Regions from separate parts of the Vibrio cyclitrophicus genome, predicted to be linked through region 2. Evidence: predicted binding sites of a transcription regulator. Region 2 holds the regulator's gene; each other region holds the start of a gene.
The links. Region 2 encodes PurR, which represses purine synthesis genes. Its sites were predicted from a motif close to TNANGNAAACGTTTNCNTNA; they were not measured.
Positions count from the first base shown of each region.

Region 1: a site for PurR is predicted at 2,735-2,754, ahead of purE (5-(carboxyamino)imidazole ribonucleotide mutase). Genes of this name have one in related genera too.
Region 3: a site for PurR is predicted at 1,624-1,643, ahead of purT (formate-dependent phosphoribosylglycinamide formyltransferase). Genes of this name have one in related genera too.

Region 1 covers NZ_AP025480.1:3,363,439-3,367,655, reverse strand. Annotated here, with positions in the region: gene OCW38_RS14820 (DUF494 family protein) at 1-392, shown strand, start outside; gene OCW38_RS14815 (DNA topoisomerase family protein) at 405-974, shown strand; gene OCW38_RS14810 (5-(carboxyamino)imidazole ribonucleotide synthase) at 1,043-2,173, opposite strand; gene purE (5-(carboxyamino)imidazole ribonucleotide mutase) at 2,179-2,664, opposite strand; gene OCW38_RS14800 (L-threonylcarbamoyladenylate synthase) at 2,860-3,417, shown strand; gene hemF (oxygen-dependent coproporphyrinogen oxidase) at 3,437-4,217, shown strand, end outside.
Region 2 covers NZ_AP025480.1:1,161,136-1,165,352, forward strand. Annotated here, with positions in the region: gene OCW38_RS05345 (TVP38/TMEM64 family protein) at 1-637, opposite strand, end outside; gene OCW38_RS05350 (TfoX/Sxy family DNA transformation protein) at 770-1,360, opposite strand; cyclic di-GMP riboswitch class I at 1,488-1,573, opposite strand; gene purR (HTH-type transcriptional repressor PurR) at 1,744-2,748, opposite strand; gene torD (molecular chaperone TorD) at 3,065-3,712, opposite strand; gene torR (two-component system response regulator TorR) at 4,000-4,217, shown strand, end outside.
Region 3 covers NZ_AP025480.1:1,915,404-1,919,620, forward strand. Annotated here, with positions in the region: gene OCW38_RS08340 (LrgB family protein) at 1-283, shown strand, start outside; gene cdd (cytidine deaminase) at 654-1,541, shown strand; gene purT (formate-dependent phosphoribosylglycinamide formyltransferase) at 1,708-2,883, shown strand; gene OCW38_RS08355 (thiopurine S-methyltransferase) at 3,014-3,667, opposite strand; gene OCW38_RS08360 (RelA/SpoT domain-containing protein) at 3,992-4,217, shown strand, end outside.

The DNA of each region.
Region 1 (4,217 bases), 1.2 Mb from region 2:
ATGAGCTTCTTCGAGCAGGGTTTCACCAAGATGATATTTATAAGGCTCTCCATTGGTTAGAAGATCTTGCAGCATTGCAAGATACCGAGAACCAAGCGGCGATTAGTGTGTGTTCCAATACCTCGATGCGTATTTATACCAGTCGAGAGATTTCACGTATTAATATGGAGTGTCGAGGTTTCTTACTGTTCCTTGAGCAGATCAATGTACTCACAACAGAGATTCGTGAAATGGTGATTGATCGTGTGATGGGGCTTGAGACCAACGAATTTGAATTGGATGATCTGAAATGGATTATCTTAATGGTGCTATTTAATGTGCCGGGTAATGAAAGTGCTTACACGCAAATGGAAGAGCTGTTGTACACCAAAGAGCAAGGTATCTTGCATTAATACAGGCTTGTCATGAGTAGTAAGATTGATAATCAGCTTTTTTCAGCACATGAACATGCACTAGAGCATGAACCATGTCCACAGTGTGGTGGAGAGCTTCAGCTTCGCCATGGTAAGCACGGTCCATTTTTAGGCTGCAAGCAGTATCCAAGTTGCGATTACATCAAACCCCTACATCAAAACGATGGCCATGTGGTGAAAGAGCTGGGTGTACCATGTCCTAAATGCCAAAACGAATTGGTATTAAGGCAAGGTCGCTTTGGGATGTTTATTGGTTGTAGCAGCTATCCAGAGTGTAATCACATCGAATCTTTGGACCAACCGAAAGAACGGCCTGAAGAGCAGCCACTTGTTGCTTGCCCTGAGTGTGGCAGAGGCCATTTGGTTGAGCGTAAATCTCGCTATGGCAAAATCTTCTATGCTTGTGATAACTACCCTAAGTGTAAATTCGCCGTTAATCAGCCACCTGTTATAGGTCGTTGTGAAGAATGCTTGTTTCCATTGTTGCTGGAGAAGAAAACGGCCAGTGGTACTAAGAAGCAATGTGCTGATCGCAAGTGTCACCACATTCAATCTCAATAACCTTATGTTATAGACACAAAAACGGCGCTCAATGAGCGCCGTTTCTATATTAAACCCACAATGAAAGCTTACTTCAGTTGCTCTGCAAATTCATGAACAGCAGGGTAGGCTTGCTTATCGAGAATGTTTGCCAATGAACATAATGTTCTTTGCAGCTCGGCGTTGTAGTCAGCGCTCACATTGATGTGGCCCATCTTACGACCCGCACGCTTCTCTTTGCCATACCAATGAACATGACAACCGTCTTGAGCCAGAATAGCCTCAGGGAGGGTATCTTCGCCAAGAATGTTGATCATTGCCGTGGGACGAATCAGTTTAGTGCTGCCTAGTGGCATTCCACATACGGCACGTAGGTGATTTTCAAACTGACAAGTTTCAGCACCTTGTTGAGTCCAGTGGCCAGAGTTATGAACACGTGGTGCAATCTCATTTACAAGCAGTGAACCTTTAACATCAAAGAATTCAAGCGCCAACACACCAACGTAATCCAAACGCTCTGCAACTGAGGTGAACATGGTTTTCGCTTGCTCTTGCAGTTCAATGTCATCAATTGCTGTCGATAAGCTCAACACGCCATCGGTGTGAACATTCTCAGCCAGTGGGTACACTTGAATATCGCCATTGATACCACGAGCACCGACCAGTGAGACTTCGCGATCAAACGGGACGAACTCTTCAGCCACAATTGCTTGGTTATCTGTTGCGGCAATGCACTCCGCCATTTCTGTCCATGTCGTGTCAACATTGTCTAATGTCTTTAAGCGCCATTGACCTTTGCCATCGTAGCCGCCAAGTGTGCTCTTCAATACCATTGGTAAGCCAACGTGAGCGATCGCAGCGTCAAAGTCTTCGCGAGAATTAATCACGTAGTACTTGGCATTTTTCACATTTGCTTCGTCTAACAGGGCTTTTTCAAGGCGACGATCACCGCCAGCTTTGATTGCTTCTGTTGTCGGTAAGAACTTACCGCTGCGCTCACACACCTCAAGTACATCGTGAGGGATATGTTCGAATTCAGCAGTAATGACGTCCGCACGCTCAATCGCATTTTCTAAGCCGCTGCCTAGAATCGCTTGCGTTAATGGGTGAACAATATTTTTGCTGCCAACATCAAAAGCAGAAATTTCAATATTCAGTGGTGCCCCAGCTAGGGACATCATGCGAGCAAGTTGGCCCGCGCCTAACACAAGAACATGCATGGGAATTAGTCCTCTGCAGGGTTTGGATTAGCCAGAACCGTTTCTGTTTGCTCAGAGCGGAACGCTTCTACTTTTGCCATCACTTCTTCATTGTGAGTACCAATGATTTGCGCGGCTAGGATACCAGCGTTAGCAGCACCAGCTTCACCGATAGCCAGAGTACCTACCGCGATACCTTTTGGCATTTGTACAATAGAAAGCAGAGAGTCCATGCCTTTCAGTGCTTTAGACTGAACGGGAACACCAAGAACAGGTACGCTTGTGAAAGCTGCAGCCATACCCGGAAGATGCGCAGCACCACCCGCACCCGCAATAATCACTTTAATACCGCGCTCTTTCGCACTGGTTGCGTAGTCTGCAAGCAACTGAGGTGTGCGGTGAGCAGAAACCACTTTTGTTTCGTACGCCACGCCAAACTGATCCAACATTTCTGCAGCTAGCTTCATTGTTGGCCAATCAGATTTAGAACCCATGATAATACCGACAGTCATCTCAAACTCCTTCAGGTACGATTTAATTAGTGATTAGATATTTTGCGCGCATTATACGGGTAAAACTGCCTAAGGAAAACGTTTGCGTCAGTCTAAGTTGTTAATTGATACATTTTATAAACAAATAGCTTTAGTCACAGTGAATGATAATTTGTACACTTAGCGAGTTTGATAACTGAATTAACGAGGCAGCCCGTGGATAACTTTCAACATACATTGCAGGCATTACAGCAAGGTGAAGTCATTGCTTACCCTACCGAAGGCGTTTTTGGGGTCGGTTGTGATCCCGATAATCCACAAGCTATCAAGAAATTGCTCGATTTAAAACAGCGACCGATGGAGAAAGGGTTGATCCTAATTGCTGCGAGTTATGAGCAGTTGTTGCCTTATATTGATGAAAGCCAGTTGACGGAAGCGCAGTTAGCGACCGTAAAAGCAACGTGGCCTGGCCCAGTTACTTGGATCATGCCAACCAGCAGCAAAGTGACTAACTGGGTCAGCGGCCAGTTTGATTCCATTGCAGTACGAGTGACTGATCACCCTTTAGTTCAAAGAATGTGTAATGAATTCGGTAAGCCGTTAACCTCTACCAGTGCCAACCTGACTGGCGAGCCGCCTTGCATGACGACTGAAGAAGTTCAGCAGCAACTTGGCCAATATCTAGTCTCTATTTTAGAAGGTCACACGGGTGGTCGCGAAAAACCAAGCGAAATTAGAGATGCAAAAACGTCGAAAATATTAAGACAGGGTTAAACCCTGCAAAGGAAGTAAGATGTCAGCAATTGATAAAGAAGCAGTAAAGCAGTTTTTACTGAGCCTACAAGATTCGATTTGCCAACAGCTTGAACAAGCTGATGGTGCAGCTCTTTTTGAAGAAGATGCATGGCAGCGTGAACCTGGCGAACGTCTTGGTGGCGGTGGTCGAACTCGCGTGATGACCAATGGTGCGGTATTTGAGCAAGGCGGTGTTAACTTTTCTCATGTCGCTGGTAAGGCTATGCCTGCCTCTGCAACAGCTCACCGTCCTGAATTAGCCGGACGTAAGTTTGAAGCTATGGGTGTCTCATTAGTTATCCATCCTAAAAACCCATACATCCCAACCTCACACGCGAACGTACGATTCTTTATTGCCGAAAAGGAAGGGGAAGATCCTATCTGGTGGTTCGGTGGTGGTTTTGATTTAACGCCATTCTATCCTGTCGATGAAGATTGCCAATCTTGGCATCAAACTGCTAAAGACCTGTGTGCACCATTTGGTGATGATGTTTACCAAGAACACAAAGAGTGGTGTGATAAGTACTTCTATCTACCTCACCGTGATGAAACACGTGGTGTTGGCGGTCTGTTCTTTGATGACTTAAACGAGTGGGGCTTTGAAAAGAGCTTCGCTTATATGCAGGCGGTCGGTGAAGGTTTTGCAGCCGCGTATTTACCAATTGTAGAACGACGCAAAGAGACACCTTATGGTGAACGTGAGCGTGACTTCCAGCTTTATCGTCGTGGTCGCTATGTTGAATTTAACCTTGTGTATGACCGTGGCACCTTATTTGGCC
Region 2 (4,217 bases):
TAGCAATAATTGGGAATATACCTAGTAATGCAAATGACAGCAGCACTGAAGGAGACACGATACCCGAAAGTGAATCTATTTCTGCGAGTTGAGTACCAGCATTTAAGAAAACAGCTGTACCTGGCAACATCCCAATTTGACTCGTAATGTAGTAACGACTTACCGACATCGGCGTTAGACCCATCAACAGGTTGATAAGGAAAAATGGGAATACAGGGATCAGGCGTAGAGAAAATAAGTAAAATGCCCCGTCTTTTTCGACACCTTTATTCATGGTCGCCAATTTGTCGCCGAATTTGGTTTGAATCCAGTCACGTAACAAATAGCGGCTACTCAAAAAGGCGATAGTTGCACCGATTGCACTGGCGAATGACACCAATAACAAACTATTCCAAAAACCAAAGAGCGCAGCACCCAATAGGGTCACAACAGCAGCTCCTGGAATCGAGAAAGCGGTAATCATGACGTAAGCTGCGAAATAAATAGCAGCCGCGGCGATAAAATTACTGTCAATGTATTCATTCAAAACGGCTTGCTGAGCCTTGGCATTCTCAAGTGTGAGGTATTGGCCAAAGTTGACGCCTAGTAAGACAATCGTTATGACCAACACAATACCCAATATCATTTTCTTACTCATTGATACTTCCTCTAAATTTTCAATGCATACCGATAGTATAGATAGACAGGTAAAGCTTAGATTAACTTTCAACAGATATAAAAAAAAGCCGCATAAATGCGGCTTAGTTATGTGTAGTTTTAACTGACAATGTTAATTTACGCGACTGATAAGCTCTTCGCGACGCTGCTGCGGTATAACAGACCAATGTGTACCATTAATCGCACCTTCTAGCGCCCAAAGTAACTCGATACTGACAGAGGACGCGTGAGATTCCTTGATGGCGTTAAACGCGTTTACAGAGCCAGATTCATATAAACGTTCTACGGAATCTATCCCAGCCTTTTTCAACATGCGCTCGGTAGCAAGTCGAAGGTTAGGAAGGTCTTTTAATCGAGTTGGTTCAGCAGAAGACTGTTCAGCTTTTTCATCTTTAGCAAAACCCAAAGACGTAGTCGCAAGCTGCAAGATTTTTTCTTGATCCTGCCACAGGCCTTCAGGCAAAGCGAAATATTTAGTAACAACAGGGAAGCCACGTTTTTTGTAAACGTAAGGTTGAAACCCTTGTTGTTCAAATTGCTTTGTTGTGCATTTGTCCGCTCGTATATGCAACTGGTCATTTACAACCAGAGCAAACATCGTGTCATCGGCAAAAAGACCGAAGCCACCAAACATTGAACGTGATTTTATTTTTCCTAGGGACTCAAATAACTTCATTGAGTCCTTTAGTATCGGTTTATCCATGTTATTTATCTCGGTGTATTTGAACTACGCCACCAAATAAGCAGGTCCGAGAGATTAGCAAAATGTTGCAACTAAATTGTCAATAAGCCGTAAATTACTAAATTATTAGTAACCACTGCATTTTGCCATCGGTAACCCCGCTACCATACCAACGAGTGGTTTAGGCCGGAAGCTTTGCGTCTCACTCTTTCGAGTGGTTTGCCCTGTGCGTGACTGATTAAATAGAATAAAGTTTTTGTTGAATGAAGCTCACACTTGTTATTTCAAAATGTGATATTGCTTCAATTAATGATCTTGCTGTTATGATACCAGGTTCATTAATGTTGTTGATAAAAAAAGCGCACCTAAAGGTGCGCTTGATTAGAATAAACTGAATTTATCAATTAATTTAACGTTTTAACTGTACTTCGCTCAACAATTTCAGGGTGCATTTCGAAAACGCGTTTTTCATGATCTTTATCTTTGATGCGTTCTAACAAAATTTCGAATGCATTTTTACCAACACGACGCTTCGGTTGGTGAACCGTGGTCAATGGTGGGGAGAAATATTCAGCGAGTTCGATGTTATCGTAACCAATAACTGATATATCTTCAGGAATGCGAATTCCTTTTTCTTGTAATCGACTCATCAAACCTAGTGCCATGGTGTCGTTGAAACAGAACACTGCCGTTGGGCGATCTTTCATCTCAACAATCTTATCTGCTGCTATAACAGCAGTATCACATTCAAAGTTACCTTCAATGATCAAGCGTTCGTCAGTGGCAATATTAGCTTCGTCAAATGCACGTTTGTATCCTGCGATACGTTCAACACAGGCTGCTTTATCTAAGTGGCCACTTAAACAAGCAATCTTAGAGTGACCGCGTTCAATAAGGTACTTGGTCGCTAGGTAGCCACCTTCTTCAGAGTTATCAATGATCTTGTCGGCTTGAGAGCTCTCAGGACCCCAGTCCATCACTACTTTAGGAATGTCAGCGTGACGGTCTAACATTTCTCTTAGTTCTTCAGTTAGGTCTGAACACATAACCAAGATGCCATCTACACGCTTCTCTGCAAGCATTCGAATGTAATCACGTTGCTTCTCATAAATACCGCCTGTGTTACACAAAATCAAAGTGTAGCCTTGACGGTAGCAGTAGCTCTCTACGCCATCGATAACCTCAGAGAAGAATAGGTTGGTTGACTGAGTTACTAGCATGCCGATAGTGCGTGTTGTATTACATTTCAAACTACGAGCAACAGCACTCGGTGCATAGTTTAGTTCGTCTACGGCTTTGTTTACTTTTTCTTGAGTCGCTTCTGCGACAAAACGTGTTTTGTTGATTACGTGAGAAACGGTTGTTGTTGATACGCCTGCTAAGCGAGCGACATCTTTTATAGTGGCCATGGTTTTATCCTATTAGAAGCTACTTTCCCAAAGTACGGAATAAAGTAGCCGTTAAGCTACTTAACTAAGAGCTTAAATTTGTAGGGCTCTTTGGGTACTAAAGTGCTAAAAAACAAAAAACCGCTATTGAGCGGCTTGTCTTAACACCGAAATGCTTTGAACTTAAATAAGCTTAGCATTTCGTGAATGTTTCATATTTTATCGTTTGCGGTCACAATTTTAGACTGACTAGAAATTACTCGCAATATAATTCACCCAGAAATCCGGGTGAATTGTCACATTCTACTGAATTTATTTACCTAGTCGTTGGGCGAACTTATTCACCAGCTAAATATTGAGTGTCTAAATTGCAAAATGCGAGTAGCAAAGACGAGACCGAAGCGTAGAAACCAAACTGGTCAACGTCATGACATTTCACATTAAACTTTGGCAACCAAGTAAGTAGTTGCTGATCGATAAACTGCTGTTGAATGACGAACGATTTCTCTAATTCTTCTTCAAGCTCAGTTTCATTTGAACGGATGATTAGATTGCCAAGGAAGTCGAGTTCGATAGCAATGTGATCTGCAGGTTCTTTTAAGTCTTGGTTCACGATTAAGTTGTGCTTAGCCATGATGTCTTCCATGTCTTTAGCTGGCTTATCGTTTAATAGACCTGTTTCGCCGATGTACATTGAAGCGTAAGGTAAAGCACCATGTTTGTCTGTCTTCAAGAAAAGGTCGCAGAAGTCAGCAGACAGTTCCAGTTGGGCATCTTCACGTGTTTGTAGACGGTTCAATGCGTCTACAAGCTTATCAATCGAAGGCTTTAGAGCTTCATTCGAACCTAAACCAGAAAGGAAAGAACGAATTTCAACAGAGTGGTAGTGATCGAGTTCTTCTTGAGTGAGCTCTTTGGCGAATAAGCTTGATAACCACCAGTAAATTTCTGCTCTTTGCTCGTTGAATGCTTTCGTATCTTTCATTTCATAGATCCTGATTTAGTCTTGTGATGTTTATATACCCAGCGCCGTTAAGTCATTTGGGTACAAGCACACCAAGGCTGAATAACAAGGTTATTTGCTAAGCGCAAAGTGACTCGTTCGTAGTAATGCCTATATTGAATTGCGATGGACGATAAATAGCAAGGTTTAAGATTGTCTTGTATCAAAAAAAATCCATGTTTCTGGCTTTTATCTTCAGTACCACTAGAATTGTTACTAGTTATGAATAGAATAGTCATTGAAACTATTAAATAAGAAAAGTGGTGTAGATGAGCTATCACGTATTGGTCGTAGAAGATGATGTGGTAACCCGCAGTAAACTGGTTGGATATTTCCAGAACGAAGGTTACACAGTGAGTGAAGCTGAGAGCGGCGCTCAGATGAGAAACGTGTTGGAAGAAAACAACGTTGATCTCATTATGCTGGACATCAACTTACCAGGCGAAGATGGATTGATGCTAACTCGCGAATTACGCAGTCAATCAGA
Region 3 (4,217 bases), 750 kb from region 2:
CCATTTAGGCGGCGAAGCTGCAATTGCAGCAATTCTGGTATTGATTGTCGGTTTGTTCGGGGCAATCTTTGCTTACCCTATCTACAATTTGATCGGTATCAAGAGCCCTATCGCACGAGGTTTAACCATGGGCACAGTATCGCATGCGTTGGGAACGGCAACTTGCGCTGAAAAGAATCCACAAGATGCTGCATTCAGTTCACTAGCTTTAGTACTTTGTGGCGTCATTACCTCGATTATTGCACCGACCATATTTTCTATCGTGGTTTGGGTCTATGCTTAAGCTAGTAACTAAAAGCTAACGTTAATGATCTACAACTTCAGTTAATGGCTACAGCTCAAGCTAATAGATTCATAGATTGGGACTTAAGCTTTAAAAACATCCAATAAGCCCAAGCGAAACTCTGAGCATTTCAGTGTCTGTTTGGGCTTTTTATTCTCATTTGTTCAGCAATTTTTAGCTAAACATACCCCGATTTCAGACAACAAATGAGAGATCAAGGGTAGTTTTTGTCCTTGCAATCGATTTCATCTGTGACCTCACTCTAATTATGCAAGCCAATGTAACAACAAAAGCGCAATGGTGATCACTATCACAGAAAAATCCTGAGTATTGCATAAAATTAAAGCCTAAGGTCAATTAAGGATTCAACATGAACAGTCGTATTACCCTGGCGCTGGAAAGTGCTCCAACATCAATAAAAGCGCTTTTGAGTGACATCGTATTAGCAGACAACTTTGACGCCACTATCTCTAAAGAGCAGTTTCAAAGCTTACTGGATGCAAGCGGCCTTTCTGATAAAGAAGTTCGCCTAGCTTTACTGCCAATCGCAGCAGCATACTCTTATGCGCCACTTTCTGACTTCTATGTTGGTGCCATCGTGCGTGGCCTATCTGGTCGCCTGTACTTCGGTGCAAACTTGGAAATTGCAGGTGCACAACTTGGTCAAACAGTTCATGCTGAACAATCAGCCATCAGCCACGCTTGGATGAAGGGTGAAGAAGGCCTTTCTGATATCACGATCAACTTCAGCCCTTGTGGTCACTGTCGCCAATTCATGAACGAACTGACAACGGCAAAAGAACTTAAAGTTCAATTACCACAGCGTGATGAAATGTCACTGCAAGAATACCTACCTGACTCTTTCGGCCCTGCTGATTTGGGCATCACAACTGGCCTAATGACTAAGCTGGATCACCAGTACACATCAGAAGAAACGAGCCCTGTTGTGGTAAGCGCACTAACAGCATTAAACCGTAGCCATGCTCCCTACACAAAGAACCTAAGTGGCGTCTCGCTACAACTGACAACAGGTGAAATCTTTACAGGTGCATACGCAGAAAACGCGGCATTCAACCCTAGTCTACCGCCATTACAAGTCGCGCTTGTTCAACTTAAACTGGCTGGCTTCGATTTCGAGCAGATCGAAAACGCTGCCTTAGTTGAAATTGCCGATGGTAGCATCAGTCACCTAGCCGATACTCAGTCTACGTTAGAGGCGATTAACCCTGACATTCCAGTTACTTACTTAGCAATCTAAGTACATCTGGTTAACAATATTTTACATAAGCAGCCCTATTTTATAGAGCTGCTTTTTTTATACTTCAAATTCATGCGACAACCCGCGCAAACGTTTGCTTTTATCCTTTAAATAAGTATGATCACCCCGTTTAAATCAATCGTTCAAAAGATCGGAAGGAATTTCTATGTTTGGTACCGCTACTCGTGAAAATGCTACTCGTGTACTTCTATTAGGTTCAGGTGAACTGGGTAAAGAAGTTGCTATCGAGTGCCAACGTTTAGGTTTGGAAGTTATTGCATGTGACCGTTACGCTGATGCACCGGCTATGCAAGTTGCACATCGTAGCCATGTATTAGACATGTTGGACAGCGATGCACTGCAAGCTGTCATTGAACTAGAAAAACCAGATTATGTGGTTCCAGAAATCGAAGCTATTGCCACCAGCAAGCTGGTAGAGATGGAAGCGCAAGGCCTAAATGTCGTTCCCACAGCGAACGCGACTAAGTTGACGATGAACCGAGAAGGTATCCGTCGTCTAGCGGCTGAAGAGTTAAAACTGAGCACATCTCCATATCGCTTCGCGGACACATTTGAAGATTTCTCAGCAGCGGTAGAATTCGTAGGTATGCCTTGTGTGGTTAAGCCTGTTATGAGTTCATCAGGCAAAGGCCAAAGCGTTATTAAAACACAAGACGATATTCAAAAGTCTTGGGATTACGCACAAGAAGGTGGTCGCACTGGCGCTGGTCGTGTGATCGTTGAAGGCTTTATCGATTTTGATTACGAAATCACGCTGCTGACTGTTCGTGCTGTTGATGGTGTTCATTTCTGCGCGCCTATCGGTCACCGCCAAGAAGACGGTGATTACCGTGAATCATGGCAACCGCAATTAATGTCAGACAACGCACTAAAAGCGGCGCAATACACTGCAGAGCAAGTCGTTAACGCACTGGGCGGTCACGGTATCTTTGGTGTGGAACTGTTCGTTAAAGGCGACCATGTTATCTTCAACGAAGTATCCCCTCGCCCACACGATACTGGCTTAGTGACTTTAATGTCTCAAGATTCCTCTGAATTCGCGCTACACGTTCGCGCATTTACTGGCATGCCGATTAAGTCAATTACTCAATATGGTCCGTGTGCATCTGCCGTTATCTTAGGCCAAGGCACTTCAAACAACATTCGTTTCGAAGGTCTTACAGAGGCGCTAGACGCACCACAAACGCAAGTTCGTTTGTTTGGTAAGCCTGACATCGATGGTCGCCGTCGTCTAGGTGTGGCGTTGACTCGTCGTAAGAGCACTGAAACAGCGATTGAAGATGCTATTGAGAGTGCTTCAAAAGTAAAAGTGATTTACTAGACAGCTATTTAATTCTCAACAATCACAACTTCAAATCTGAACAATAAAAAAGACGGGCTACTAAGCCCGTCTTTTTGTTGGTATCATTTTTTATATTGAAATAGTTTTTTCACTTGAGAGCTAGTTGAGTTTAAGATTCAGACTCAATCAAATACACTTCTTCACTAAATCGAGATAAGCCTTTCTTGGCAATCTTAGGATGTTCATCGTCTGCGATATCTTGATTCAACAGTGTGATCTTATAACCTGAGAACAACTGTTCGATCTCTAACTTAGGTACGCTAAACGGAGGTCCTGCCATCTCGTTCTGAGCGTAATCTAATGTCACAAGTAAGATCTTGCCGCCCGGCTTTAACCGTTGCTTCAAGCACTCTACATACTGCACACGCATGTCAGCAGGTAAAGCTACCAAAGAGGCACGATCATAGATAATGTCTACAGGCTGAATCGGTGCTGAGAAATAATCACCCGTATAAATATTAAGTTCATCGAATTGATAAAGCTCATGCTGACCACTAATTTGAGTCACAGTCGGCGTGTAAAGATGCTCTGCAAAAAATGCGCGAACCGCAATCTGGCTTAATTCGACACCTTGAACATCTTCATGCTTCGTCGCTAACCAAATCAGATCTTCACTCTTACCACATAGAGGCACGAACACACTCTTCTCGTAGCTAGGTTCCGTCTTTTCCCAAAATTCAATCAGAAGTGGGTTTACATCTTCAAGGTGGAAGCCTATTTGGTTGGCTGCCCATTTATTGTGCCAAAATTCAGGATTATTCATCTTTCGTTCATGTTAAACAGTCATAATGCAAGGGTACAGTATAGAGAGGTAAGAGCAACCTTACCTTGGTTTAAAGTTCATCGTTGGTCTCACTAAAAGTTAAACACTGGCTGAGTTCAAAATTCTTAAAACCGAGGAACAAATGCTTGAATTATTTGTCTATATGTTCACATTTTAAAGCAATATTAAACGTTAGAGTTGGTTTCTGCCTTAGCTAGCCCCATTTAATATGTAGTGAGTTTAGTTAAGCTATTTTTACTCTTATGCGTTACTGGTTACCCCTTTTGACTACCCGTTTTTGTAACCTTGTATTTTGGAGTTTGAATGAGTGTATTTCTCCGTACGACGGCCCTAATGCTTTTAGTATTGAGCCGAGCGCCTGCATTCGCAGCAGCACCTGTTTCAACAAGTTCAACCGATCAAACGCGCACACCTGCGCAAAATCAAGTATCGTCAAACGTATTCCGTCACAGCCTAAGCGGCCTATACGGTATCAAAGCATTCGACTCGCGTCCGACTCAGCCCTACACCGACTTCGACATTCTGTACA